4 regions of the Providencia sp. PROV200 genome follow, and region 1 is predicted to be linked to each of the others. Evidence: predicted binding sites of a transcription regulator. Region 1 holds the regulator's gene; each other region holds the start of a gene.

Region 1 (7,569 bases):
TCTACCGTTTTAATAAAGGGTTCAGATTCTTCCGTTAACTTTATCCTTTTAGCTCTCCTATCATTTGTACAAGTATGCCTAGAAATAAGTTTTTTTTCCTCTAATTGGTCTAGAGTCCTTACTAATGAAGGCTGTTCAATACCAATCGCTTTCGCTAACTGTATTTGAGATTGTTCAGGCGGTAGTTGACTTATATTATGTAATGTCACCCAATGTGTTTGTGTTAGTTTAAGAGGCTTCAAACGATAGTCGATTAATGCTCTCCACATGCGAACAACACGTGATAACTCTGTCCCAATTTGTGATTCCAATTTACCCTCCTTTATATAATTATAATGTCAAAAAAATATACCATCTTCATATTATTTTTGGATTATATATTAATTTCCCTTTATATTTACAACTTTTTATTTATATATTAGCCATTAAATACCTATATCTAGTTACAATAGCTGATTTATTATGCGATATAACTCTAATTAATATGTCGTTGATTCCTACATTTTTTCAACCTGAGTTTAACGAGATAATCTATCAATTATCTTATTAATAAGAATAGCCGCACTCTCCTTTTTGATCTATCTATTTTAGCTCTTATAGCAGTCGTGAATAACAATAAAAAAAACAATGCTTCATAAGCCTTTAAAAAACAAACAAATATAGTTAATCTTAAAATCATGTTAATTACAGTCATTTTAATTTAACCTATACTAATTTTTAATAAATAAAATTTCATTGAAATATAAACTAAGAAATAAATAGCATGCTAATAATTTATTGAGGATTAATTTATATTGAAAATAAAACATTTGATTTTTTATCATTATTTTCAAACAGAAAACTAGAAAAGTTGTTGTTGTGTATCGATGGTATTTTCTTGAGCTATTTTTTTATTTAATATTCTTAAATGGCGTTGACGACATAAACGAAGTACATTTCGTTTTTCACTATCCGAAAACTTTAACCAATTAAAGCGCTCATCACGAGTGCGATAGCAACCTCGACAATAGCCTTGTTCATTACTTTGACATATACCACGGCAAGGGCTGGGGATCTCAAAAAATTCAAGTTGTTCAGCCATAACTTTCCCCTTAAAAAGAAAAAATCACCATAAATGTATGATATACTCCTAGAAATGAGTATTACCATTATTTGTTCAAAAAACAAACTGTAATCATTGTATTTATTAATTTAAGCACGTTATATTAATAGATAAATCGATTCAGGCTGATTCCAAGAGGTTTAAAAATGCGCTTACTCCATACTATGTTACGTGTTACTGATATGCAGCGTTCTATTGACTTTTACACAAAAGTGTTAGGTATGCGCTTATTAAGAACCAGTGAAAATACAGAGTATAAATACTCTCTCGCATTTGTTGGTTACAGCGATGAAAGTGAAGGCGCTGTGATAGAGCTAACCTATAACTGGGGGGTTGACCAATATGATATGGGTAACGCATATGGTCATATCGCCTTAGGTGTCGATGATGTTGCAAAAACCTGCGATGCTATCCGCAGTGCAGGTGGTAACGTAACACGTGAAGCAGGCCCAGTTAAGGGCGGAACAACTATAATTGCATTTGTCGAAGACCCAGATGGCTATAAAATTGAGCTGATCGAAAACAAAAGCGCAAGTAAAGGCTTAGGCCATTAATTAGCTATATAATCTAAAAGTTTAGGTGCCTATTCTAACACCTAAACTTTTATCACCCTTTACCTGCAAATTTTTACTGGTTTTGGCATAATGTCATCCAACCAGAAAACTAAAACTGAAAGTCCTAATGTCTGAAAAAAACAATCCAAATGCCCTAGTGAACCGATTCAGGGGATACTATCCTGTCGTTATTGATGTTGAAACAGGTGGGTTTAATGCAAAAACTGACGGCCTGTTAGAAATTGCAGCCATCACCTTAAAAATGGATAAAGACGGCTGGCTCTCCATGGATGAAACATTACATTTTCATGTAGAACCTTTTGAAGGCGCAAATCTTGAGCCATCCGCTCTTGCCTTTACTGGAATTGATCCAACTAACCCTCTACGCGGTGCTGTTAGCGAATATGAGGCTCTTCATGCAATATTTAAAGTCATCCGCAAAGGCATGAAAAATACTGATTGTAATCGCGCAATTATTGTTGCTCATAACGCAAATTTTGATCACAGTTTTGTCATGAATGCCGCCGAACGAGCAGGTTTAAAACGTAACCCGTTCCATCCATTTGCAACCTTTGATACCGCGGCATTAAGTGGCTTAGCATTTGGTCAAACAATTTTAGCAAAAGCATGTGTTTCTGCAGGTATCCCATTTGATGGCAAACAAGCACACGGCGCCCTGTATGATACGAATCGCACCGCTCTGCTATTTTGCGAAATTGTTAATAAATGGAAAAAATTGGGTGGCTGGCCAATTATTGAAGATTCTCAATAACTTTTTATCAATAGCAATAATATAAAAAAACCGTATTTAGTAGAAAGTCATCAATGCTTTTACCAAATACGGTTTTTTAGTCTTTTATTTATTGTTTAAATCAGTCTGCGCTAGCTTCATCTGCTGAACGGTATTTATCAGCCGTTTCTTTAATTAGAGATTGCAGCTCACCACGCTGGAACATTTCCATGATAATATCGCAACCACCGACTAGCTCACCATCAACCCACAGTTGAGGGAAAGTTGGCCAATTTGCATATTTTGGCAGTTCCGCACGAATATCTGGGTTTTGCAAGATATCAACATAGGCAAAACGTTCACCACAAGAAGACAGAGCTTGTACTGCCTGAGCAGAAAAACCACAGCTCGGAAGTTTAGGAGAGCCTTTCATATATAATAAAATTGGGTTTTCTTTAATTTGGCGCTCAATTCTTTCAATAGTTGTCATTTTTAACTTCCTTAAAACAAAGATGCAGGTTTTGCAGTCAGCCGGTAACTGAGAGTCTACCTCAACTTAACAGAACACATTGACTGATATAATAAGAAACTGAATTGTTTCATACAATATGCCAGTTTTATAGGGGCATTACTATAACATTCCAAAAAACAAAAAGGCACCTTTTCTATCTTCTCTTTACCTAAGTCAAACAAGTAGCTATTTCTAGGTAAGAACTGAAATTTAATGTACTTAGGTTCCCCACCTACAATATCTATATGATTTTTATCTGTAATTTTTCTATTTATCTGTTAGCATCTTAGCCGCATCATTACCTTTACCTTTGTAAGGTTGATCGTGCTATTATTAATATATTAAGTATCATATCGCCAATAGGCGAAACTCTAATGATAAGCTGTGACATATTATTTTGCTCATTTTAAGAGCAAACACCCTGAGTATTTTGATATAAAAGCAATCAAGGAGTACGCAATGTCATTTGAACTACCCGCTTTACCGTATGCAAAAGATGCTTTAGAACCTTATATCTCTGCAGAAACCTTAGAATATCACTATGGTAAACACCACAACACTTATGTTGTTAACTTAAATAACCTCATCAAAGGTACTAACTTTGAAGGAAAATCTTTAGAAGAAATTATCAAAACTTCTGAAGCTGGGGTTTTTAACAACGCGGCACAAGTTTGGAACCACACTTTCTATTGGAATTGCTTAGCGCCAAACGCTGGTGGCGAGCCGACAGGCAAAGTTGCGGAAGCGATTAATAAAGCATTCGGTTCTTTTGCTGAATTTAAAGCTCAGTTTACTGATGCCGCAACCAAAAACTTCGGTGCTGGATGGACTTGGTTAGTAAAAAAAGCAGATGGTAGCCTTGCAATCGTCAATACATCGAATGCTGCGACCCCAATCTCTGGTGACGACAAACCTGTGTTAACCGTTGATATTTGGGAGCATGCATACTATATCGATTACCGCAACGCCCGCCCTAAATACTTAGAAAACTTCTGGGCACTGGTTAATTGGAAATTTGTGGAAGCAAACTTAGCATAGTCCTCTAGCAAGTATCGAAACAAAGACTAAATTGACAAGGGCGAGATGTACTCGCCCTTTTATTTCACCTACTCGAGGCTGGAATAAAATCAGAAAATATGTGCAGCAAGAAAAATAATCAGTGCTAATGAGCCCAATGCAGCAAGCAATCCATATTTAAAATCTGTATCCATGAGTTCCTCTCATTTTAATGTCATTGAATTAACAAATAACCACTCATTAATTAAGGTTATTAAGTATACATATCTAAAAAAGTAAAACTAGTGTCTATATCACATGTTATAACATCAATTATTTCTTTCGTTTTTGCGCTAGATCAGACAAAATCGACAACAAATCGCTAAGTTATTGCCAGCAAAGGATCAATGCATCAATATGCAGGTAATTTTTTAACAAGAATTATTATAGAGACCGGTTATTGGTCAGGAGTTTTCTTCCCCCATGGCAACGATTAAAGATGTGGCGAAGCGCGCTGGCGTATCCACCACAACCGTATCCCATGTTATTAATAAAACGCGCTTTGTGGCTGATGACACCAAGGCTGCGGTTTGGGCTGCAATTAAAGAGCTTAATTATTCGCCAAGTGCGGTTGCCCGTAGTTTAAAAGTTAATCATACAAAGTCGATTGGCTTACTCGCAACCTCAAGCGAAGCCCCTTATTTCGCAGAAGTAATTGAATCAGTTGAAAATAGTTGTTATGAAAAAGGTTACACACTTATACTTTGTAATTCTCATAATAATTTGGGAAAACAAAAAGCATATTTGCAAATGTTAGCGCAAAAGCGCGTTGATGGCCTACTTGTGATGTGTTCTGAATATCCAGATACGTTAATTAGTATGCTTGAAGACTATCGTAATATCCCAATGGTGGTGATGGATTGGGGAACCTCCCGAGGTGATTTTACAGACAGTATTATTGATAATTCATTCCATGGTGGGTATCTTGCAGGCCGCTATTTAATTGACCGTGGGCACCGTGATATTGGTGTGATCCCTGGCTCGCTTGAAAGAAACACCGGTATCGGCCGCTTAACAGGCTTCAAAAAAGCAATGGAAGAAGCAAAGATCACACTGAAAGACCAGTGGATAGTACAAGGTGATTTCGAACCTGAATCTGGCTATAAAGCAATGATGCAAATTTTAAGCCATAAACAACGTCCTACTGCGGTATTTTGTGGTGGCGATATCATGGCGATGGGAGCCATTTGTGCGGCTGATGAAATGGGGCTACGCGTTCCACAAGACATTTCAATTATTGGTTATGATAATGTGCGAAATGCGCGCTATTTCACACCAGCATTGACCACTATCCACCAACCCAAAGAGCGTTTAGGCCAAATGGCCTTCACCATGCTGCTCGACCGTATCATTAATAAGCGCGAAGATGCTCAAACAATTGAAGTTCACCCTCGCCTTGTAGAGCGTCGCTCTGTCGCTGACGGGCCATTTATCGATTATCGTCGATAAGACAAATCGTTAAGTTGAAAGCCACTCTGCGTTGAGCGTTTCATTATCACCAAGGTAATCCAATAACCAACGGAGCGCGGGTGATGTACTATTTTCCACCCAAGTTAAACAACAAGGACTGGGTGGAAATGGCTGTGCTAATGCTAGTTCAACTAATTGGCCTTTTTCACAAAGCGGAGCTGCTCGATGCTCCGGTACCATTCCAACACATAGCCCATTAACCAAACAAGCTAAACCATTTTCCCAGTAAGGCACGACAAGCCGACGTTGGTTATCAAGTGCCCAAGTATCACGTTTGGGAAGGTTACGAGAGGTATCTTCGAGACACAAACTCGGGTACTCTCTCATTTGGTCATCAGTCAGTTTCTCACCTATTTGGGCTAATGGGTGTTCTGGACTTGCGACACACATCCACGGCATAAAACCCATATCACGGAAGCTGTATCTTTCGCCTATCGGGGACGCTCGAGTCGCTCCAATCGCAACATCTACACGTCCGTCAGCAAGTGCATCCCACACTCCATTAAACACTTCAGGGTGAATAAAAAGTTCAATATCGGGAAAATGACGATAAAAATCAATAAGTAATTGTTCTGTCCTTTGGGGTTTAACAATACAATCAACAGCAATACTAAATTGCCCGCGCCAGCCATTTGCAACTTGCTGGCATTGATGTCTTGTATCTGTCATTTTTTTGATAACAGAACGACTTTCCTTAATAAATATCGCCCCTGCTTCTGTCAGAACAACATCGCGATGTCGGCGTTCAAATAGAGGAACAGCAAGCCATTCCTCAACTTGCTTGACGGTATAACTGATTGCAGAAGGTACACGGTGCAATTCATCAGCAGCACCACTAAAACTTCCAGTTCGAGCAACTGCATCAATCACTTCGAGTGCATGCGCAGACCACATAACCTCTCCTTTCAAAAATTTTGATGGCAAGATCCAAATATTACCGTTTCACAACCTAAAAAAATAGCCTATACAATGACATCATCATTAACAATTTTTTAAATATCAGATAAGTAATAATTATGTCGAATACTGTGAAAAAAAATTCTCCGGGTTTTATGGTTTACCTTGCAGGACTTAGTATGCTAGGTTTTTTAGCCATTGATATGTATTTACCTGCATTTGGCGCTATGCAAAACACCTTGCATACCTCTGAAGGCGCCATCAGTGCTTCTCTCAGTATTTTTTTAGCTGGTTTTGCCTTTGCTCAGCTATTATGGGGGCCATTATCAGACAAACTTGGCCGTAAGCCTGTGCTAATTGTGGGCTTAACTATTTTCATTATCAGTAGCTTAGCCATTTATTGGGTCGAAACCGCAACACAGCTATTAACACTACGTTTTTTACAGGCTGTTGGGGTCTGCTCCGCGGCAGTTTTATGGCAAGCCCTTGTTATCGACCGCTATGATGAGGCAAATACCCAGAAAGTCTTTGCTTCTATCATGCCACTAGTCGCGCTATCCCCGGCTTTAGCCCCATTATTAGGAGCATGGGTTCTAGAGCACCAAACATGGGAAGCAATTTTCCTGATCCTAATGGCGGTGGGCATACTACTTTTATTACCGACACTCTTTTTGAAAAATGTTTCAGTTAAAACAATAACTGATGATAACCAACCAGAAACTAAGATTTCTTTCTCAAACTTGCTCAGTTCCCCTGTTTTCAGCGGTAACGTGCTGGTTTATGCATCCTGTAGCGCGGGTTTCTTCGCTTGGTTAACCGGGTCACCTTTTATCTTACGTGACATGGGCTTCAACCCTGCTGATATTGGTTTGAGCTATATTCCACAAACTTTAGCCTTTATTGTTGGTGGATATGGCTGCCGCATTTTATTAGCAAAAGTTCGCGCAGAAACGCTATTTCCATTATTATTAATTGGTTACGCGGTAAGCATGTCTATTTTATTTATCATGGCCATCTATACCACACCATCATTAACCATGATATTGATCCCATTTTGCTTTATGGCGGCAATGAACGGGGCCTCTTATCCTATTGCAGTATCCAAAGCACTAAATGCATTTCCTAGCGCGAGTGGTAAAGCAGCTGCATTGCAAAATGCCTTACAATTAGGTCTATGTTTCTTAGCAAGCCTACTTGTTTCAGCCCTGAGTTTAGACCCATTGTTAGCAACAACGGGTGTCATGGCGGT
Region 2 (7,569 bases), 1.4 Mb from region 1:
AATTAGTTAACTCATTCTGTAATACCAGTAAGTTGTTACTCACAACTTTGGTACAAACCCTTATATCGGCTTCAATAATAGATAATCACCAGATAATTATATCCAGTTAATTTTACTGGAATTAACTACGATTAAATCAATAATACGTGAGCTGTTACTCACTACTTTGGTTCCAGACCTTCCATTCACAGTAGTAATAGATAACCACCACACCATATCCAGTTGGTTTTATTAAAATTAAAAATGACTAATTAAATAATAAGTGAGCTGTTACTCACTACTTTAGTTCCAGACCTTCCATTCATGGCGCTAGTAGATAATCACTACCACACCATATTGTAGTGATATAGTTAATTTTATTGCACTCGACTAATTAAGAAACAAGTGAGCTGTTACTCACTACTTTGTATCATGAACTTCCATTTGCGACTGTTATATTCATGATTACGATGGTTATATTCATGACTAATCGCCCTGCGTAGAAGGATTAAATTAAGTGAGCCGTTAAAAGAAAGAAGTGGGAGTTGGGAGTTGGGAGTTGGGATATTAAGGAACTTCACTTCTAACATCAACAATTAGTTCGTTACCCCTAAACGCAAAAAAGCCACCCAATGGGTGGCTTCTTCACTAATTTAATGTCTGGCAGTTCCCTACTCTCACATGGGGAGACCCCACACTACCATCGGCGCTACGGCGTTTCACTGCTGAGTTCGGCATGGGGTCAGGTGGGACCACCGCGCTATTGCCGCCAGACAAATTCTGTTTGTTCCCGTTTAATGTCACTTTTATGCACTAAACCAAAACATCAATCTCAAACAAGCTGTGTGTCCTTCACCTCTCGGCTTCTCACTCGCTATCAAAAACAACCCAATCTCTCTAAAACACCTTCGGTGTTGTCAGGTTAAGCCTCACGGTTCATTAGTATTGGTTAGCTCAACATATCGCTATGCTTACACACCCAACCTATCAACGTCTTAGTCTTAAACGTTCCTTTAGGACCCTTAAAGGGTCAGGGAAGACTCATCTCAAGGCAAGTTTCCCGCTTAGATGCTTTCAGCGGTTATCTCTTCCGCACTTAGCTACCGGGCAATGCCATTGGCATGACAACCCGAACACCAGTGGTGCGTCCACTCCGGTCCTCTCGTACTAGGAGCAGCCCCTTTCAATCTTCCAACGCCCACGGCAGATAGGGACCGAACTGTCTCACGACGTTCTAAACCCAGCTCGCGTACCACTTTAAACGGCGAACAGCCGTACCCTTGGGACCTACTTCAGCCCCAGGATGTGATGAGCCGACATCGAGGTGCCAAACACCGCCGTCGATATGAACTCTTGGGCGGTATCAGCCTGTTATCCCCGGAGTACCTTTTATCCGTTGAGCGATGGCCCTTCCATTCAGAACCACCGGATCACTAAGACCTACTTTCGTACCTGCTCGAGCCGTCACTCTCGCAGTCAAGCTGGCTTATGCCTTTGCACTAACCGCATGATGTCCGACCATGCTTAGCCAACCTTCGTGCTCCTCCGTTACTCTTTGGGAGGAGACCGCCCCAGTCAAACTACCCACCAGACACTGTCCGCACCCCAGATAATGGGGCAACGTTAGAACATCAAACATTAAAGGGTGGTATTTCAAGGTTGGCTCCACGCAGACTGGCGTCCACGCTTCAAAGCCTCCCACCTATCCTACACATCAAGGCTCAATGTTCAGTGTCAAGCTATAGTAAAGGTTCACGGGGTCTTTCCGTCTTGCCGCGGGTACACTGCATCTTCACAGCGAGTTCAATTTCACTGAGTCTCGGGTGGAGACAGCCTGGCCATCATTACGCCATTCGTGCAGGTCGGAACTTACCCGACAAGGAATTTCGCTACCTTAGGACCGTTATAGTTACGGCCGCCGTTTACTGGGGCTTCGATCAAGAGCTTCTCCTTACGGATAACCCCATCAATTAACCTTCCAGCACCGGGCAGGCGTCACACCGTATACGTCCACTTTCGTGTTTGCACAGTGCTGTGTTTTTAATAAACAGTTGCAGCCAGCTGGTATCTGCGACTGGCTTCAGCTCCATCCGCAAGGGACTTCACCTAGCGCCAGCGTGCCTTCTCCCGAAGTTACGGCACCATTTTGCCTAGTTCCTTCACCCGAGTTCTCTCAAGCGCCTGAGTATTCTCTACCTGACCACCTGTGTCGGTTTGGGGTACGATTAATGATAATCTAGAGCTTAGAGGCTTTTCCTGGAAGCGGGGCATGAGCTACTTCATCACCGTAGTGACTCGTCATCGAACCTCAGCATATAGTGAACCGGATTTGCCTAATTCACCTGCCTACATTCTTAAACCGGGACAACCGTCGCCCGGATAGCCTAGCCTTCTCCGTCCCCCCATCGCAATTATCACCAGTACGGGAATATTAACCCGTTTCCCATCGACTACGCATTTCTGCCTCGCCTTAGGGGTCGACTCACCCTGCCCCGATTAACGTTGGACAGGAACCCTTGGTCTTCCGGCGTGCGGGTTTTTCACCCGCATTATCGTTACTTATGTCAGCATTCGCACTTCTGATACCTCCAGCATACCTCACAGTACACCTTCACAGGCTTACAGAACGCTCCCCTACCCAACAATATTTACATATCGCTGCCGCAGCTTCGGTGCATAGTTTAGCCCCGTTACATCTTCCGCGCAGGCCGACTCGACCAGTGAGCTATTACGCTTTCTTTAAATGATGGCTGCTTCTAAGCCAACATCCTGGCTGTCTGAGCCTTCCCACTTCGTTTCCCACTTAACTATGACTTTGGGACCTTAGCTGGCGGTCTGGGTTGTTTCCCTCTTCACGACGAACGTTAGCACCCGCCGTGTGTCTCCCGTGATAACATTCTTCGGTATTCGTAGTTTGCATCGAGTTGGTAAGTCGGGATGACCCCCTAGTCGAAACAGTGCTCTACCCCCGAAGATGAGTTCACGAGGCGCTACCTAAATAGCTTTCGGGGAGAACCAGCTATCTCCCGGTTTGATTGGCCTTTCACCCCCAGCCACAAGTCATCCGCTAATTTTTCAACATTAGTCGGTTCGGTCCTCCAGTTAGTGTTACCCAACCTTCAACCTGCCCATGGCTAGATCACCGGGTTTCGGGTCTATACCCTGCAACTCATTCGCCCAGTTAAGACTCGGTTTCCCTACGGCTCCCCTATACGGTTAACCTTGCTACAGAATATAAGTCGCTGACCCATTATACAAAAGGTACGCAGTCACCCTGATAAATCAAGGCTCCCACTGCTTGTACGTACACGGTTTCAGGTTCTATTTCACTCCCCTCGCCGGGGTTCTTTTCGCCTTTCCCTCACGGTACTGGTTCACTATCGGTCAATCAGGAGTATTTAGCCTTGGAGGATGGTCCCCCCATATTCAGACAGGATAACACGTGTCCCGCCCTACTCGTCGAGTTCACAACACTAACACCTTCGGATACGGGGCTATCACCCTTTACTGCCGGCCTTTCCAGACCGTTCTCCTGATGCTAATGCTGATTAAGACTCTGGGCTGCTCCCCGTTCGCTCGCCGCTACTAGGGGAATCTCGGTTGATTTCTTTTCCTCGGGGTACTGAGATGTTTCAGTTCCCCCGGTTCGCTTCGTTTGACTATGTATTCATCAAACGATAGTGCAACGAATTGCACTGGGTTTCCCCATTCGGAAATCGTCGGTTGTAACGGTTCATATCACCTTACCGACGCTTATCGCAGATTAGCACGTCCTTCATCGCCTCTGATTGCCTAGGCATCCACCGTGTACGCTTAGTCGCTTAACCTCACAACCCGAAGGTGTCTTCTTACAACGAGTGACTGTGCTTCATGATTTCGGCGTTAGTCCGTGCGCGCAATGCTCACGTACTTTAAGTACGCTGCGCTTGCTGTGCGCGGGCTGCCTTGAACTCATTTCGCTCGTCGACTCGATAGTTCAAAGTACACTATTCAAGTTGAGATTTTTGAGAGACTCTCACATTGTTTAAGCGATAAACAATGTGCGTTGTTTTCAATTTTCAGCTTGTTCCAGATTGTTAAAGAGCATAATTGTTAAACCAACTATTAAAATAATTGGCTTAATCATTATTGGGGACATCGTCTTTCACTCGATATCGGCGCAATTGGCGTCCCCTAGGGGATTCGAACCCCTGTTACCGCCGTGAAAGGGCGGTGTCCTAGGCCTCTAGACGAAGGGGACACAAGATATTGCACTTACTGCGCGGTATCTCATGTAAGCCCTATTCTTTCGAATAAGTCTCCCACGTATAGCCTATTGCTCTACTTTCTATCAGACAATCTGTGTGAGCACTTCACAAAAACACTTCAATGGTAAGGAGGTGATCCAACCGCAGGTTCCCCTACGGTTACCTTGTTACGACTTCACCCCAGTCATGAATCACAAAGTGGTAAGCGCCCTCCCGAAGGTTAAGCTACCTACTTCTTTTGCAACCCACTCCCATGGTGTGACGGGCGGTGTGTACAAGGCCCGGGAACGTATTCACCGTAGCATTCTGATCTACGATTACTAGCGATTCCGACTTCATGGAGTCGAGTTGCAGACTCCAATCCGGACTACGACGTACTTTATGAGTTCCGCTTGCTCTCGCGAGGTCGCTTCTCTTTGTATACGCCATTGTAGCACGTGTGTAGCCCTACTCGTAAGGGCCATGATGACTTGACGTCATCCCCACCTTCCTCCGGTTTATCACCGGCAGTCTCCTTTGAGTTCCCGACCGAATCGCTGGCAACAAAGGATAAGGGTTGCGCTCGTTGCGGGACTTAACCCAACATTTCACAACACGAGCTGACGACAGCCATGCAGCACCTGTCTCAGAGTTCCCGAAGGCACCAAAGCATCTCTGCTAAGTTCTCTGGATGTCAAGAGTAGGTAAGGTTCTTCGCGTTGCATCGAATTAAACCACATGCTCCACCGCTTGTGCGGGCCCCCGTCAATTCATTTGAGTTTTAACCTTGCGGCCGTACTCCCCAGGCGGTCGATTTAACGCGTTAGCTCCGAAAGCCACTCCTCAAGGGAACAACCTTCAAATCGACATCGTTTACAGCGTGGACTACCAGGGTATCTAATCCTGTTTGCTCCCCACGCTTTCGCACCTGAGCGTCAGTCTTTGTCCAGGGGGCCGCCTTCGCCACCGGTATTCCTCCACATCTCTACGCATTTCACCGCTACACATGGAATTCTACCCCCCTCTACAAGACTCTAGCTGACCAGTCTTAGATGCCATTCCCAGGTTAAGCCCGGGGATTTCACATCTAACTTAATCAACCGCCTGCGTGCGCTTTACGCCCAGTAATTCCGATTAACGCTTGCACCCTCCGTATTACCGCGGCTGCTGGCACGGAGTTAGCCGGTGCTTCTTCTGTCGGTAACGTCAATCGTTGTTGATATTAGCAACAACGCCTTCCTCCCGACTGAAAGTACTTTACAACCCTAGGGCCTTCTTCATACACGCGGCATGGCTGCATCAGGCTTGCGCCCATTGTGCAATATTCCCCACTGCTGCCTCCCGTAGGAGTCTGGGCCGTGTCTCAGTCCCAGTGTGGCTGATCATCCTCTCAGACCAGCTAGGGATCGTCGCCTAGGTGAGCCATTACCCCACCTACTAGCTAATCCCATATGGGTTCATCCGATAGCGCAAGGACCGAAGTTCCCCTGCTTTGCTCCTAAGAGATTATGCGGTATTAGCCACCGTTTCCAGTGGTTATCCCCCTCTATCGGGCAGATCCCCATACATTACTCACCCGTCCGCCGCTCGTCAGCGAGAAGCAAGCTTCCCCTGTTACCGCTCGACTTGCATGTGTTAGGCCTGCCGCCAGCGTTCAATCTGAGCCATGATCAAACTCTTCAATTAAAAGTAGTCTGATGCTCAAAGAATGTTTACTGTCGTTTGATTTCCGAAGAAACCAAATTACCTATTAGTTCATATATATGAATTAACGTGTTAGTCACTCTTCAAGACTTAAAATCAAATATTTTTTTGATAGTGTCCTGTGAGTGCCCACACAGATTGTCTGATAAATTGTTAAAGAGCGTTGCGACTAATCTTTCGATTTTCGACTTCGAGGTCGTTGTCGCGAGGAGGCGTATATTACGTTTTCCTCCGTGAGAGTCAAGCAATTTTTTGCTTTTTCTTTTCAGAATCTCTCGCTGCCGTTTCAGTGTTCATCGCGCTTTGCGTTGTCTTGTTCCCGGTCAGTTGATGCGCATTATAGGGAGTCAGAAAAATCTGGCAACCCCTTTTTTGCATTATTTTGTTCAACTGCTGCATTCCACAGCAAAACCCCCACTTATACCGACTTATACACCAAGTTATCCACAACATGAAAATAATTTAAAAATTACCGCGCATTACGCAAACGTTTGCGTTACAATTGGCTCGAAATTTCAGCATTGATTTTGTTTTTATGTTCTGAAATTGTTAGTGACTTATATATTGTTATAGGGAAAGCGGGCTAATTCCGCTTGGCTTTCATCAATAGATATAATAGGTATATAAGAAAAGCTCTTTGAGTTTTTACTGACTGATATTCGTTATTGCCTTATTTATTCAAATCCAAGGGATCTATCTCATGCAACTGCTTCGTCCTATTCGTCGTGCCCTGCTTAGTGTGTCTGATAAAACAGGGGTTGTTGAATTCGCTAAGGCGTTATCTCAACGTGGTGTTGAGCTTCTATCTACTGGCGGTACTGCAAAGTTACTCGCTGAGTCAGGATTAAACGTAACTGAAGTTTCAGATTACACAGGGTTTCCTGAAATGATGGATGGCCGAGTGAAAACATTGCACCCAAAAGTGCATGGCGGAATTTTAGGGCGTCGCGGTACAGATGATGCCATCATGCAACAACATGACATCGCGCCTATCGATATGGTCGTTGTTAATCTATACCCATTTGCCCAAACCGTGGCAAAACCAAATTGCACCCTTGAAGATGCTGTAGAGAATATTGACATTGGCGGCCCAACCATGGTGCGCTCCGCGGCTAAAAATCATAAAGATGTCGCAATTGTGGTAAATAGTAATGACTATCAAACCATCATTGATGAGATGGATAACCACGAGAACTCACTAAATTGGTCGACTCGGTTTGACCTCGCAATTAAAGCTTTTGAACACACTGCAGCTTATGACAGCATGATTGCGAATTACTTTGGTGAATTAGTTGCCCCTTATTACGGTGATACGACTCAGCCTTCCGGCCGCTTCCCTCGCACTTTGAATTTAAACTTTATAAAAAAACAAGATATGCGTTATGGAGAAAACAGCCATCAAGATGCGGCTTTCTATATAGAAGAAAATCCAAAAGAAGCGTCTATTGCAACTGCGCAGCAGATCCAAGGTAAAGCCCTGTCTTATAATAATATCGCTGATACCGATGCAGCTCTTGAATGTGTTAAATCATTCAAAGAACCTGCTTGTGTAATTGTCAAACATGCAAACCCTTGTGGTGTTGCTATCGGAGATTCTATTCATACAGCTTATGATAATGCATTCAAAACTGACCCAACTTCGGCTTTTGGTGGCATTATT
Region 3 (7,569 bases), 750 kb from region 1:
TATTATTATTCACTTATGCGGGTTATTTCTTTGGTGAATTACCGTTCGTGCAAAACAATTTGAAATTACTGATAGTCGCGATTATCTTTGTTTCAATTCTGCCGGGTGTGGTTGAAATTATTCGTCATCGTCGAATAGCGGCGAAAGAAAAGCGTGCGGCAGCGCAAAAAATCGATAACCGCTAAGCGGTTTAACAAGTTTTTATCTACAGTGAGATATCATTGTGGTTTAATGGCAAAAAATTACATACTGGTGATAACCAGAGTGAATCAGACAAAAAGGTCCATTAATGAGCTGGATTGAAAAAATTTTAAAGAAAGGTAACTTGACCCAATCACACAAAGCCAATATCCCAGAAGGGGTTTGGACTAAATGCGATAGCTGTGGGCAAGTATTATATGGTGCTGAATTAGAACGTAATTTATCTGTGTGTCCTAAATGTGACCACCATATGCGAATTCACGCACGTCAGCGCTTAGAAACCTTCCTTGATGAAAACTCAACAACGGAATTAGGCAGTGAGCTTGAGCCAAAAGATATTCTTAAGTTCAAAGATTCAAAAAAATACAAAGACCGTATTGCTGCAGCGCAAAAAGAAACGAGTGAAAAAGATGCGATCATCGTGCTAAAAGGCACATTGAAAGGCATGCCTGTTGTAGCAGCAGCATTTGAATTCGCCTTTATGGGCGGTTCAATGGCCTCTGTTGTCGGTGCGCGTTTTGTACGTGCGGTTGAGCAAGCACTGGAAGATAACTGCCCATTGGTGTGTTTCTCTTCGAGTGGCGGAGCTCGTATGCAAGAAGCCTTGTTATCATTGATGCAGATGGCAAAAACCAGTGCCGCATTAGCAAAAATGCAAGAACGTGGTTTACCTTACATTTCAGTATTGACCGACCCAACCATGGGGGGAGTGTCTGCTAGTTTAGCGATGTTAGGTGATATTAACGTGGCAGAGCCGAAAGCATTAATCGGTTTTGCTGGGCCGCGTGTTATCGAACAAACGGTTCGTGAAAAATTACCACAAGGCTTCCAACGCAGTGAATTCTTACTTGAGAAAGGCGCGATTGATATGATAGTTCGCCGCCCTGAGATGCGTGACCGTTTAGCTGAAATATTGGCGATGTTAACCAATAAACCGAGCTTTAATGAGACACCTATCATTGTAGCGGAAACGGTTGAAATCGATATTGATGCCGTTGATGAACTAGATGCCCAAGAGCCAAAAAAGGATTCTGAAAAGCATAAAAAAGATGATGAGTAATCTAATCATTCCTAACGCCAAGTCTCCTTTGGAGGCTTGGCTTTCTTATCTCACCGACTTACATAGCCAAAATATTGATATGGGGTTGGATCGAGTCGGTCAAGTTGCTAGGAAAATGAACCTAACGCAACCTGCTCCCAAAGTTATCACAGTCACTGGAACCAACGGCAAAGGAACAACGTGCCATACACTAGAGTCCATTTTTATGGCTTCTGGGTTAAAGGTTGGGGTTTACAGTTCACCGCACCTTATTCGTTATACCGAACGCGTTCGTATTCAAGGCCAGGAGCTCCCTGAGTCTGATTTTTGTGAGGCGTTTGCCATAATTGAAGCACAACGTGCAGATATTTCGCTGACCTATTTTGAATACGGTACCTTGGCGGCTTTACAATTATTTAAGCAAGCTAAACTCGATATTGTGATTTTAGAAGTCGGTTTAGGCGGTCGGTTAGATGCGACCAATGTCGTTGATGCGGATATTGCGGCGATCACCAGTATTGCCTTAGACCATACAGATTGGCTAGGTGCAGACCGTGAACATATTGGTTATGAAAAAGCCGGTATTTTCCGCAAAGGTCACTATGCAGTGGTCGGTGAGCCGGACATGCCAGCCTCAATTGGCGAAGTGGCTGAGCTGCTTGGTACACAGCTATTTCGCCGAGGTACAGATTGGCAATACAGTGAACAAGCGAATAGTTGGTCATGGAAAGGTTCACAGCGTGAATGGCATAATTTACCGTTACCTAATGTACCTTTAGCGAACGCAGCAACAGCGCTGGGTGTGGTGAGTTGCTTACTGGAAATTGACACTGATATTGCCCAGATAGTGACTGAACCCGCTATTCATCAAGGCTTGAAATCGGCTCAATTACCGGGACGGTTCCAAATTATCGGTGAAAAACCGTTAATGATATTGGATGTCGCTCATAACCCACATGCAGCTGGGTACTTAGTCAGTAAATTAGCTACCTTACCAGAAACTAAAAACCGTCGCATTCGCGCGGTGGTTGGGATGCTAGGCGATAAAGATATCAAAGGGACGCTTGAGTGCTTGTCTCAACAAGTCACCGACTGGTACCTCGCGCCACTCACTGAGTTTAGGGGAGCCGATGTGGCCGAACTTAGTCAATATTTACCGGCGGCTAACCAGTTTGACAGCGTAGAAAAAGCGTGGCAACAAGCTTGCATCGATGCGAACGAGCAAGATGTGATTGTGGTGTGCGGGTCATTTCATACCGTCGCTCACGTCATGATGTTATTGGAAAATCAAGAAGGATAGTGCCGGTGGCTAGTAAATTTCAGAATCGACTTGCTGGCGCCATTGTGCTTGTTGCAGTGGGGGTCATTGTGCTTCCTGCTCTGCTTGATGGCGATAAGAAATACAATGAAAATGAATTTGCGGCCATTCCTATTATCCCTAAACCGGGTGATGAAGAAGATATTGAGGCAATAGCGCCTATTGTGAGTACGACAACCACCGCTTCTTCAGAAGGGGCTTCTGAAGCCATGTTGTCAGAAGCCATTACGCAGCAGCAAAATGAACGGGTTGAAACGCGGCCATCGGCAACAGTCCCTGCACCGAGTGTCGTTGAGCCAGTCAAGCCAGAACCTAAGCCAGAACCTAAAGTTGAACCGAAACCACAACCGAAGCCTGAACCTAAGCCCGAGCCAAAACCTCAGCCGCAGGGCAAAGCATTTGTGGTGCAAGTGATTGCATTGAACAATGCAAGTAAAGTTGAGGAGATAGTCGCTAAACTAAGGTTGTCTGGTTACCAAGTGTATACGGTTCCCGCAAAACCGGTGAATAATAAACTCACACGTATTTACGTAGGGCCAGAAGCCTCAAGGCAGCGCTTAGAAGCAGCTTTACCTGAATTGAACAAGATTACGGGAACAAAAGGAATAATTCAAAGCTATAAACCTTAAAATAGAATTTCAATAATCCCTAAAAGGTAAGGGGATTTAGTAACTTACTGCGGCGATTATGATTTTTTCTTTTCGCCGCTATTTTTTTAAATTTGATAGAAAAATGGTTACGCAAACGTTTTCGTTTTCTGTTAGAATGCACTTCGCTGATGTCGTGAGTGCGAATTTTGGAATAAAATATGGTCTGGATAGATTACACAATTATCGCCATTATTGGCTTCTCGGCACTAGTTAGCTTGATCCGTGGGTTTGTACGAGAGGCGCTCTCATTGGTTACATGGGGCTGTGCTTTTTTTGTTGCGAGTACATTCTACCCTTATTTAGCGGGCTATTTTACTCGCTTTGAGGATGTACTGGTTAGGAATGGCATTGCTATCGCCGCACTGTTTATTGCCACATTAATTGTTGGCGCGGTGGTGAACTATGTGATTAGCTCGTTAGTACAAAAAACCGGGTTATCAGGCACAGATCGGGTTCTGGGGATCTGCTTCGGCGCGTTGCGTGGTGTACTGATTGTTTCGGCATTGCTGTTTTTTCTCGATACATTTACACCATTACCTCAAAGTGAGGATTGGCAACGTTCGGAACTTATTCCGCAGTTCAGTCATATAATCAGGTGGTTTTTTGACTACCTGCAAAATGCGTCAAGTTTCCTACCGGAGAACATTTCTCCGTCTGGCTGATGAGGAAAGACTAAATGTGCGGTATTGTCGGTATCGCCGGTGTTACACCGGTAAACCAATCAATTTATGATGCTCTCACGGTGCTTCAGCATCGTGGGCAAGATGCAGCAGGTATTGCCACAATTGATGGCAAAAATAATATTCGTTTACGTAAAGCGAATGGCCTTGTAAAAGACGTCTTTGAAACCCGACATATGCTCAGACTACAAGGTTGTATGGGGTTGGGCCATGTTCGTTATCCTACAGCAGGCAGTTCGAGTGCATCAGAAGCACAGCCTTTCTATGTAAACTCACCTTTTGGTATTACCCTTGCACATAATGGTAATCTGACAAATGCGCACGAATTAACGCGAAGCTTATTTGAAACCGCTCGCCGCCATGTTAACACTACCTCTGATTCTGAGATACTACTGAACGTATTAGCGCATGAGTTGGATAGGTTTGATCATTTCCCTCTTGAGCCAGACAATGTTTTCAGCGCAGTGTCTGCCATGCATAAAAAAATACGCGGTGCATATGCATGCGTGGCATTAATTATTGGCCATGGCATGTTAGCCTTCCGTGACCCTCATGGAATTCGCCCATTAGTACTAGGGCGCCGCATTACTGAAAGTGGTGAGCACGAATACATGGTCGCTTCAGAAAGTGTTGCACTCGACACTTTAGGCTTCGAATTTTTACGCGATGTGGCTCCGGGTGAGGCGGTATATGTGACAGAAAAAGGGCAATTATTTACACGCCAATGTTCTGACAACCCACAATTAACCCCATGTATCTTTGAATATGTCTATTTTGCTCGCCAAGACTCTTTTATTGATAAAGTGTCGGTATATAACGCAAGATTACGTATGGGGCAAAAACTGGGCGCCAAAATTGCCCGTGAATGGGAAGATTTAAATATCGATGTGGTGATCCCTATCCCAGAAACATCGTGTGATATTGCGCTAGAAATCGCACATATTCTTGATAAACCCTACCGCCAAGGTTTTGTGAAAAACCGTTATGTAGGCCGTACATTTATCATGCCGGGTCAGCAAGAGCGTCGTAAATCCGTGCGTCGTAAACTTAATGCGAATCGTGCAGAGTTTCGTGATAAAAACGTCTTACTCATCGATGACTCAATTGTGCGCGGAACAACATCTGAGCAAATTGTTGAGCTAGCACGCGAAGCTGGAGCAAAAAATGTTTACTTTGCCTCAGCGGCACCCGAAGTGCGTTTCCCGAACGTATATGGTATTGATATGCCAAATGCTAATGAATTGATTGCACACGGTCGTGAAGTGGATGAAATCCGCAAGCTTATCGGTGCAGATGGCCTAATATTCCAAGATTTAAGTGATTTGGTGGATGCTGTCAAAGAAGAAAACCCGGAAATCACGGAGTTTGAATGCTCAGTATTTGATGGTATTTATGTGACAAAAGATATCGACCAAAGTTATTTAGACTACCTAGAGAATTTACGTAAAGACGATGAGTTAAAGCTCAAAGATCAGAGTGAAGTCGAGGATCTGGAGATTTACAACGAAGGCTAAATTTTCGTCATAGTGTAGGCTACAGCGTTGTTGGCTTTATTCAGCTACCCAAGTCACATACTTTTGTATGCTCCTTGGGATAGCTTCATTCGCCGCCTAGCTGTAACCGAAACTATTTAGAAAATGAGTTATAGTTTTTAACTATGACTTGAAACGAAAGAATAAGTTACAGTTATATCTGATTTAAAATACGTAAAAATCGAGTAGTCTAGAGGGACATTAACTGTCTATTTGGAATGCTATATGGTCGACTTCAATTCCCTTCCTGATGTGATTAAACCTTTCGCAGATAAAATTAAAGCCACTAAAAAACAGTTTGTAAAAATGGCCTTAACCCCCGTTGATAATTATGTGTTATGGGAGAGCCGAGTCGGTGGTATGCCATACTTGCCTTTGAATGAAAAATACCCAACCAATAGTGAAGGAACGCCTTTAAAGTTGTTGGCGCAAATTAATTTTGCACAAATGCCCAAACTTGAAAATTACCCAGAAAAAGGTATTTTGCAGTTTTTTATTGGTGGTGATGATTTATATGGTGCAGATTTCGATGATAGACAAAACCAAGAGGACTTCAGAGTCGTTTATTGGGAGGATATTATTGAAGACCCAAACCAATTAACCCAAGATTTCTCTGAGGTTATTGCGGCACACAACGATGATTATTATACACCGGTAGACTGTCAATGCCGTATTGAATATGCGCTTGCGGAACAGTACATCAGTATCGATGATTTCCAATTTGGTCAGAAAATTTTAGGGGTCGACAACCTCTACGATTATGAAGACCAATTTGAAGGTGAAGATTTTTACGACGAATGGGTTGAACCTTATAGTGATGCATTCGCGTCAGGTGCTCACTGTATTGGCGGTTATCCATTTTTTACCCAAACTGATCCGAGGACGTATGAGGAAGAAATTCAACAATATGAATTACTCCTACAAATAGATAGCGACCATGAAGTTGACATCCTCTGGGGGGATATCGGTGTGGGTAATTTCTTTATTCACCCTGATGATTTGAAAAAACGTGATTTTAGTCGGGTCGTGTATAATTGGGATTGCGGCTGATAGCCAAAAAATTCGTCATAGCTAGAGCTACAGCGTCGTTGGTGTCTGCCATTCTAGTGTGATTTGTATATAATACGGTGAGTTATCGTGAATAGGGCAGCGAAATGAAAAAACTGATCATTGGGTTAACCGGGGCAAGTGGGGCGATTTATGGTGTCCGCTTGCTTGAAGTGTTGAAACCTGTCAAAGAGGTAGAAACCCATTTGGTGATGAGTGCGGCTGCCCGCCAAACATTAGCATTAGAAACAGATTACAGTGTCAAACAGATTCAACAGCTCGCTGACCATAACTATGATAGCCGTGATATCGCAGCTGCAATCTCTTCGGGCTCGTTCCGTACCGCAGGTATGGTGATCATGCCTTGTACCATGAAGACGTTATCAGGCATTGTTCATAGTTATACAGATACGTTGGTCACTAGAGCTGCGGACGTAGTGCTGAAAGAAGGTAAAAAATTACTCTTAGGTGTCCGTGAAACGCCATTGCACGTTGGGCATTTGAAACTAATGGTTCAAGCTGCAGAAATGGGAGCCGTGATCATGCCCCCAATGCCTGCGTTTTATCACCAACCTGAAACAATCCAAAATATTATTGACCAAACGGTGAATCGCATTCTTGATCAGTTTGATATCGAACTGGAACAAGACCTATTTCACCGCTGGCAGGGGGCGAAATAATATTTACTGATCAGTCTGTGGAAGAAGCAAGTCAGTAAGCGCTTCTTTTAATTCGATATGTTCAAATTGAAAGCCTGCCTCTTCTAATCGTTTGGGGATCGCCTGTTGGCCACCCAAGACCAGTGCTGCAGATTCCCCCATAATGGCTTTAATCACAAAAGCGGGTGTTCGCACAAATGAAGGGCGATTAAGAACATCACCTAATGTGGCAGAAAATAAGTCATTATGAACCGGATAAGGTGAGGTCATATTAAAGGGACCTGAGAGCGTTGGGGTGTCTAATAGAAAACAAATCGCACGCACCATATCGTTGATATGTATCCATGGCATGTATTGTTTCCCGTCACCAATTGGGCCACCCGCACCCATTTTAAAAATGGGGAGAATTTTGGCAAGTAAACCGCCATTCGCTGATAACACTA
Region 4 (7,569 bases), 1.1 Mb from region 1:
TCTGCGGCACTGAATGGCACCTTCGGTGGATGATTTTCAATGACCGCAACACGTAGTCCACTCCCTTCAAGCCCACAAGCGAGTGCTAACCCAACCATACCACCACCGGCGATAACCACATCAAATGATTGCATATTTTTTTATTCCTCTTTATTTCGTGGTTATTGGTGAGCAACCCAGCCCAATGTTTGGCGAGCCAAAATATCACGAGCTGGTGGCAACATTTCCATTGCCATTAAACCTAAGTTACGGCCGACAATAAGCGGTAAGCAGCGATTCGCAAATAAACGGACCAAACCGTCGGTTATCGAAACCGTTTTGTCTCTATCTAACGCTCTGGCTTGTTGGTATTGGCTTAATAATGAATAACGACCAATGTCTTGCCCTTTCGCATTTGCATCTACCACAATGTGAGCCAGTTGCATCACATCACGGATGCCTAAATTGAAGCCTTGTCCCGCAATGGGGTGCAAGGTCTGAGCAGCGTTCCCCACTAACACGACTCGATGGCTAACTGGGTTAAGCGCTTTACGTAATACCAGTGGATAACAATGACGCTTACCGGCCATAATAATTTCGCCTAACCGCCAGCCGAACGCTTGCTGTAACTTGCTAATAAATGTTTCATCATCCCACGCGTTGATATCGTCGGCCTGTTCTTGATGGTGGCACCACACTAAAGAGCTGCGCCCTTGTGACATAGGTAATAATGCCAAAGGACCGAATTCAGTAAAGCGCTCAAAGGCTTGGCCTTTTGGGTCAATGGCAGTTTTCACATTCGCAATAATGGCCACTTGCCCATAATCGTCCTGTTGCCATTGCATATGGCAGGCTTTGCCAATAGCGGAATGGCTGCCATCCGCAGCAATTAGTAATTCCCCGGTTACCTCATCACCATTATCCAAAGTGACCGTAACGATATCTTGTTCACGATGGACATTTTCTACTTTTGCAGGGCAATAAAGAGTGACTCCGGGCGCTTTACGTAACAATGAAAACAGACGGGCGCCCGCTTCGTGCAGTTCAATCACATTGCCTAGAGCATCGATATGATAATCATCAGCAGCAATATTCACAAAACCGGCATGGCCTCTATCAGACACATGAACGCGATTAATGGGGGTCACACAATCTGCTAAAGCAGGCCAAACGCCTATTTTTGCTAATGATTGACAAGTGCCGTGGGCTAACGCAATCGCACGTGCGTCAAACCCGGGATGTTTGCCATCTGGCACAACAGCCTCGATTAGTGAAACCGATAATTTTCCTTGGCTAAGGGATGATATTGCCAGTGCTAATGTTGCACCCGCCATACCGCCCCCCACGATGATCACATTCATGCGTTGTTTATTACCTTTCTATGATGACTGACATCTACCCTAAATTGTGCGTTGCTGCCGCCATTAGGGCTTCAATTTCATCAGGGTCTTTCACGACTAAATCTGTTAAGTTTTCATTTCCGTTTTCGGTGATCACAATATCATCTTCGATACGTACACCAATACCGCGATATTGTGGCGGCACATCTGCATCTGGAGCAATATATAAACCAGGCTCGACAGTTAATACCATCCCCACTTCAAGTATACGGTCTCGGTCTGTGCCATAAAAACCCACATCATGTACATCTAACCCTAACCAGTGACTTAAACCATGCATAAAGAATGGATGATATGCCTTGTTTTCGATCAATTGATCCACATCGCCTTGTAAAATTCCAAGTGCAACAAGACCTTCTGTTTTGATACGCACAATCTCACGTGTCACCTCATGGATACTGGTACCCGGACGATATAGCGCTAATGCGGTATTTAACGCTTTAAGGACGATATCGTAAATTTCTCGTTGTGCTTGGCTAAATTTGCCATTAACTGGGAAAGTTCGCGTGATATCCCCTGCATAGCCATCAAATTCTGCACCCGCATCAATTAACACGAGTTCGCCATCTTTCATTAGGCTCTCATTTTCGGTGTAGTGCAAAATACAGGCATTTTCACCACTACCCACAATGGAGTTATATGAAGGGAAACGTGCACCATGGCGAGTAAATTCATGTTCTAACTCACCACAAAGCTGGTATTCATACATATTCGGCCGGCAAGTTTCCATTGCTCTGACGTGTGCTAGAGCAGAAATTCGCCCAGCCATACGCAGGGTATTAATTTCTTCTTCCGACTTAAATAAGCGCATTTCATGGACAATCGGCCGCCAATCAACCAATGTTTGTGGCGCGCGTAAGTTACGACGGCTACCTTTACGTAGAATATCTAAGGCATCAAATACCAATTTATCGGCATAGGCAAACTCACCTTGTGCATGATAAACCACGTCGAGGCCATTCAGTAATTGATAAAGTTGCTCTTCTATTTCATTGAAAGGTAACGCTTTATCAATACCTAATTTTTCAGGTGCGGCGTCTTGCCCAAGGCGGCGACCAAACCAAATCTCAGCGGTTAAATCACGAACACGGTTAAAAAGAACAGTATGGCTATGTTTCTCATCGCTTTTAATCAGGACTAATACGGCTTCAGGCTCACTAAACCCCGTTAAATACAGAAAGTCGCTATGTTGACGATACGGGTATTCGCAATCCGCATTACGTTGCGCTGGAGGCGCTGAGAAAATAATTGCTGCACTGCCTGATTGCATTTGAGCCAATAATGCATTGCGACGAGAAATAAATTCCTGTTTATTCATACCGTTTTTGCCTTATTATCAGAATAATTAGATTGCTGAATATATTGTTTGTGTTTAATCAATCACATACAACATATACTGGCGACATGACTTAAATCTGGATACACCTCGTTTTCAAGCACTTAGTTTATCAATAATAAAGTATTGATTGATTAAGTTAAGTGCTTTGAAAATTCATATTGATAGAAACTAATGAAGAACCGGTTTATCATTTTCTACAGCTGTAGGGCCTTTAGTCGGCTCAATCAACGCAATGTAACATAATTGCACTGCCACCCTGACATACTCAACTACTTCTTCTAACGCTTGCTCAAGTTCTTCTTGGTCTTCGTCTTCGTCATAACCAAGCATACCAATATTGCGTAAATCTGTGATAACTTCGCTTATCTCTTTTTTATCAGCCAGTTTCGGTTGTGTAACCCCCATACCTAATAAAAAGTGATTAACCCAACCCGCCAACGCATCAGCATGGTCAAAAATAGACGCTTCTTCGCTAGGAAATAGCAGGGTAAATGCAAATTCGCTATCATCAAGTGCGTCAAATGTGGTATCGAAGAGCTCTCGTAATGGCTGCGAAACCGTTTGTGGGAACGCTAAGCCATCGTTAGCAAGGTCATGGACCAACGTTTGCCAGCTATGGTCACGGCCCCCACCACAGATCAACCCGGTTATTAGACCATGGATCTCCGCAGCAGTAAGTGCGATTGAGTGCTGTTGTAGCAATTTGTCCAGTGATTCATAGTTTGGTAAAGATTTTTGTATAGACATCTGAATTCGTCATGTTAGCTTATGATTCGTGATATGCTACCATCAAGGATAGCCGCTAGACCAGTATGCTTTTGTCTTATCTATTAATTGCGCCAAATATGATGTATTTACGGCGAGTATTATTCAGTATGGAGGTATAATGTCCGCACAACCTGTCGACATCCAGATTTTCGGGCGCTCAATGCGAGTCAATTGCCCAGCAGAACAAAAAGAGGCCCTTCTTGAGTCGGCTAAAGAATTAGAACAACGCTTGCAAAATCTAAAAGATAGAAGCGGTGTGACCAACACGGAACAACTTATTTTTATTGTAGCATTGAACGTCTGTCACGAATTAGCACAAGAAAAGACAAAAACGCGTGATTATGCTTATAATATGGAAGAGAAAATAAAAATGTTGCAGCACACAATCGAACAAGCGTTGCACGATCAGGTGAAAATTACTGAGAGGCAGGTATTGCCCCTAGAGTAAATCTGCTTATTAATCAGACACTAGTAGAAAAAAAATATACAAAATTAAGGTTGCATTTTAAATCTAGTTTCGTACAATGAAATCACTGAGTAACGATAAGTTCTCAAACCAAATTTCTCTGAGATGCGCGTGAGTGGGCGAGTCCCCTGAGCCGATATTTCAACTAAATAGAATGTGGTTATGGCGCTGGTGAGCATGCCTGATTCGCTCAGGAAGCCTAAAGGTTGCTAAACTGCGTTCACCTTGAACCAAGGGTTCAAGGGTTACAGCCTACAACGGCATCTTGGAGACCCTCAATTAAGTTCCTGCTTATTTTTCATTTGTTTTCTACATAACTTACCATCTTGCGATATACTCTAAGTAATATAATTACTGGGTTAACTGTTTTTATCGTATTTATAACAGGTTATCACATGCAAGATTCTCTCTCGACACAACGCCAGCTGGTACGTCAAGCTATCCGTCAGGCACGCCGCCAACTAAGCCTTGAACAACAACAGAGTGCCGCTGAGCAACTCATGCATAATGCATTAAGCCACCCGAAAATTGCACAAGCCAACACGATTGCTTTGTTTCTTTCTTTTGATGGGGAAATTGACACCAAACCGCTCATTCATGCGCTATGGGCCCAAGACAAACAAATCTATCTCCCTGTTTTACACCCTTTTAGTCGCCACCATTTATTATTTCTTCACTATCGCCCAGACAGCCAACTCGTTAAAAACCGATTTAATATTGATGAGCCACCACTGGATGTCAGAAATGTGCTACCCCTTGAGAAATTAGATATCATGCTTATCCCATTAGTGGCATTTGATACTCAAGGGCAACGGTTAGGGATGGGAGGTGGGTTCTACGATAGGACTCTTGCAAATTGGCAACAAACTGGGTTTTATCCCATTGGCCTTGCCCATAATTGCCAGCAAGTAGAAAAACTCCCTGTCGCGCACTGGGATATTCCGTTACCCGAAATTATTACGCCGCAAAAAATATGGCGCTGGTCATAAATACCCGCGCCATCATTTCACACCATTTTTAGCGTAACTTAGAACAGTAAACGCGCGCGAATGGTTCCAGGCAAATCTTTTAATTTCTGGAGTGCTTCATCTGTTTGGTTTGGCGTTTGCATTAATACGTCAATAACCACATAACCTACGTTGCCTGATGTACGTAAATACTGGCCAACAACGTTAATGTTATTTTCAGTGAAGACTTGGTTGATGCTATTCAAAATACCAGGGCGGTTTTCATGAATATGCAAGAAACGGTTTGTGTCTTCAGTATGAACTGGCAGAGAAACCTCTGGGAAGTTAACCGCCGATAATGTTGAACCGTTATCTGAATACTTAGCCAGTTTACTTGCCACTTCTAACCCAATGTTTTCTTGAGCTTCTTCTGTAGAGCCCCCAATGTGCGGTGTTAAAATCACATTGTCGAACTTAATCAATTCAGAGATAAATGGGTCATTAGGGTCATTGTTCGCAGCGGGTTCACTTGGGAAGACATCCACCGCAGCACCTGATAAATGCTTGGTTTCTAACGCAGCGGCCAGTGAAGGAATATCCACGACTGTTCCACGTGATGCGTTAATGAATATAGAGCCAGGCTTCATACGATCGAATTGTTCTTTAGCAAACATATTCTTCGTACTTGGGGTTTCAGGCACATGTAAGCTAACCACATCACTCATATTCAGCAGTTCAGTTAAAGAGCGAACTTGAGTTGCGTTACCTAAAGGGAGTTTGTTTTCAATATCATAGAAGAAAACATTCATACCGATACCTTCAGCTAAGATCCCTAACTGAGTACCAATGTGACCATATCCAACAATCCCAAGGCGCTTACCACGCGCTTCAAAACAGCCTTTAGCTTGTTTTTCCCAAATACCGCGGTGTGCTTGCATATTGGCTTCAGGAATACGACGTAGTAAAAGTAATAATTGGCCTAATACCATTTCTGCAACGGAACGTGTATTCGAAAATGGTGCGTTAAATACAGGGATACCACGTTTTGCCGCAGCATCTAAATCAACTTGGTTGGTTCCAATACAAAAACAACCTACTGCAACGAGTTTTTCTGCTGCAGCGAAAATTTCTTCAGTAAGATGAGTACGGGAACGGATACCTACAAAACGTGCATCTTTAATCGCTTCTTTTAATTCTTCGTCGGATAACGCACTTTTGTGATATTCAATATTGGTGTAGCCTGCGGCTTTTAAGTTATCAACCGCACTTTGGTGCACACCTTCTAGCAGTAAAAATTTAATTTTGTCTTTTTGCAAAGATACCTTAACCATTTCCCTACCCTATCGTGAACGTACTTAAGATTTATAACAGATGAACCCATGTGTTTGCCTAACATAGCTCAAGAGAGATGACATTCATCTACCTTGAGCTATGAAGCGTATACCAACATAGCAAAAAATAGCGTAGTAGCAATACAACCGTTTGCTTGATGGATGCTAAAAAGCGCGAAGAAAAAGAAGTTAAATGGTAGAAAATCAGGGGCGATAACACAAAATAAGGATTTTTCCTGCACAATGCCTATTTGTGTGAGATATATCACCAAAATAGCTGGGTATTAAAAAAAATAAAATAAATTTTAAATTGATGATATTTATAAAACTGGTTAATTAATTTAGCTTCTATCTATGCATAAACTAATGTCAAAATATCAGTAAGACAAATAAGCCAGCGAGTATAACGCCGCTGGCTTATTGGAATAATTAAATATGATATCGATTATAGCTTGATGGTTTTCACACCTTCGTTTGCAGTCCCCATCAAAACAACATCAGCACCGCGATTGGCGAATAACCCAACGGTTACAACCCCCGCAATCCCATTAATCGTATTTTCTAATGCCACAGGGTCAACGATATTTAAATTATGGACATCTAAAATCACATTGCCGTTATCAGTAATCACATTTTGACGGTACTCTGGCGTACCCCCCAATTTGACCAGTTCACGTGCCACATAGCTACGCGCCATTGGGATCACTTCGACGGGTAGTGGAAATTTACCTAACACATCAACTAGCTTAGACTCATCAACAATACAGACAAAGGTTTTTGCAATTGCTGAAACAATTTTTTCACGTGTTAAAGCCGCACCACCGCCTTTGATCATATTCATGTGATGGTCAACTTCATCAGCACCATCAACATAAACATCTAATGAATCCACTTCATTACAATCAAATACTGTAATTCCCAGTGATTTTAGTTTTTGAGTTGATGCTTCTGAGCTTGATACCGCACCTTCTATTTGACCTTTCATTGTCGCTAATGCATCAATGAAGTGTGAAGCCGTTGACCCCGTTCCAACACCAACAATAGTGCCCGGTTTTACATAATCAAGTGCAGCCCAACCTACCGCTTTTTTTAATTCATCCTGAGTCATACTCATGCCTTTTAAGATTTAATTGAGTCGTGATTAAGGTTATTAAACACTAGTATATACCGGACACCCAATAAGTTGCAGCTTTGTTCGCTGTATTTATGTCACGGTTCTTGGGATTTGCACCACAACGATAATATTTTTAAGTGTTGCGTGTAAAAATATGGCATAGTGCTTAATAGAATAACAACAAGGAGATTTTTTTGATGAAGCGCCCTGACTATCGCGCATTAC

What was found. The regulator PurR, encoded in region 1, represses purine synthesis genes. The targets are predictions, from matches to a motif close to CANGCAAACGTTTGCNTG.
Region 2: a site for PurR is predicted at 6,390-6,407, ahead of purH (bifunctional phosphoribosylaminoimidazolecarboxamide formyltransferase/IMP cyclohydrolase). Genes of this name have one in related genera too.
Region 3: a site for PurR is predicted at 3,296-3,313, ahead of cvpA (colicin V production protein). Genes of this name have one in related genera too.
Region 4: a site for PurR is predicted at 6,371-6,388, ahead of serA (phosphoglycerate dehydrogenase). Genes of this name have one in related genera too.

Annotation. Positions count from the first base shown of each region.
Region 1 covers NZ_CP096307.1:1,820,117-1,827,685, reverse strand. Annotated here, with positions in the region: gene slyA (transcriptional regulator SlyA) at 1-311, opposite strand, end outside; gene M1E86_RS08370 (DUF1289 domain-containing protein) at 842-1,081, opposite strand; gene gloA (lactoylglutathione lyase) at 1,249-1,656, shown strand; gene rnt (ribonuclease T) at 1,784-2,428, shown strand; gene M1E86_RS08355 (Grx4 family monothiol glutaredoxin) at 2,529-2,876, opposite strand; gene sodB (superoxide dismutase [Fe]) at 3,357-3,935, shown strand; gene purR (HTH-type transcriptional repressor PurR) at 4,377-5,402, shown strand; gene punR (DNA-binding transcriptional activator PunR) at 5,412-6,317, opposite strand; gene punC (purine nucleoside transporter PunC) at 6,440-7,569, shown strand, end outside.
Region 2 covers NZ_CP096307.1:435,504-443,072, reverse strand. Annotated here, with positions in the region: rRNA gene rrf (5S ribosomal RNA) at 638-753, opposite strand; rRNA gene M1E86_RS01975 (23S ribosomal RNA) at 898-3,806, opposite strand; tRNA gene M1E86_RS01970 (tRNA-Glu) at 4,144-4,219, opposite strand; rRNA gene M1E86_RS01965 (16S ribosomal RNA) at 4,352-5,891, opposite strand; gene M1E86_RS01960 (hypothetical protein) at 6,150-6,308, opposite strand; gene purH (bifunctional phosphoribosylaminoimidazolecarboxamide formyltransferase/IMP cyclohydrolase) at 6,610-7,569, shown strand, end outside.
Region 3 covers NZ_CP096307.1:2,565,478-2,573,046, reverse strand. Annotated here, with positions in the region: gene M1E86_RS11790 (DedA family protein) at 1-185, shown strand, start outside; gene accD (acetyl-CoA carboxylase, carboxyltransferase subunit beta) at 290-1,261, shown strand; gene folC (bifunctional tetrahydrofolate synthase/dihydrofolate synthase) at 1,251-2,540, shown strand; gene dedD (cell division protein DedD) at 2,546-3,187, shown strand; gene cvpA (colicin V production protein) at 3,367-3,870, shown strand; gene purF (amidophosphoribosyltransferase) at 3,885-5,402, shown strand; gene M1E86_RS11760 (YwqG family protein) at 5,646-6,470, shown strand; gene M1E86_RS11755 (UbiX family flavin prenyltransferase) at 6,575-7,147, shown strand; gene M1E86_RS11750 (TIGR01777 family oxidoreductase) at 7,151-7,569, opposite strand, start outside.
Region 4 covers NZ_CP096307.1:2,917,166-2,924,734, forward strand. Annotated here, with positions in the region: gene ubiI (FAD-dependent 2-octaprenylphenol hydroxylase) at 1-134, opposite strand, end outside; gene ubiH (2-octaprenyl-6-methoxyphenyl hydroxylase) at 162-1,340, opposite strand; gene pepP (Xaa-Pro aminopeptidase) at 1,375-2,697, opposite strand; gene M1E86_RS13475 (YecA family protein) at 2,887-3,465, opposite strand; gene zapA (cell division protein ZapA) at 3,605-3,934, shown strand; RNA gene ssrS (6S RNA) at 4,047-4,228, shown strand; gene M1E86_RS13490 (5-formyltetrahydrofolate cyclo-ligase) at 4,348-4,941, shown strand; gene serA (phosphoglycerate dehydrogenase) at 4,980-6,230, opposite strand; gene rpiA (ribose-5-phosphate isomerase RpiA) at 6,676-7,338, opposite strand; gene M1E86_RS13505 (LysR family transcriptional regulator ArgP) at 7,542-7,569, shown strand, end outside.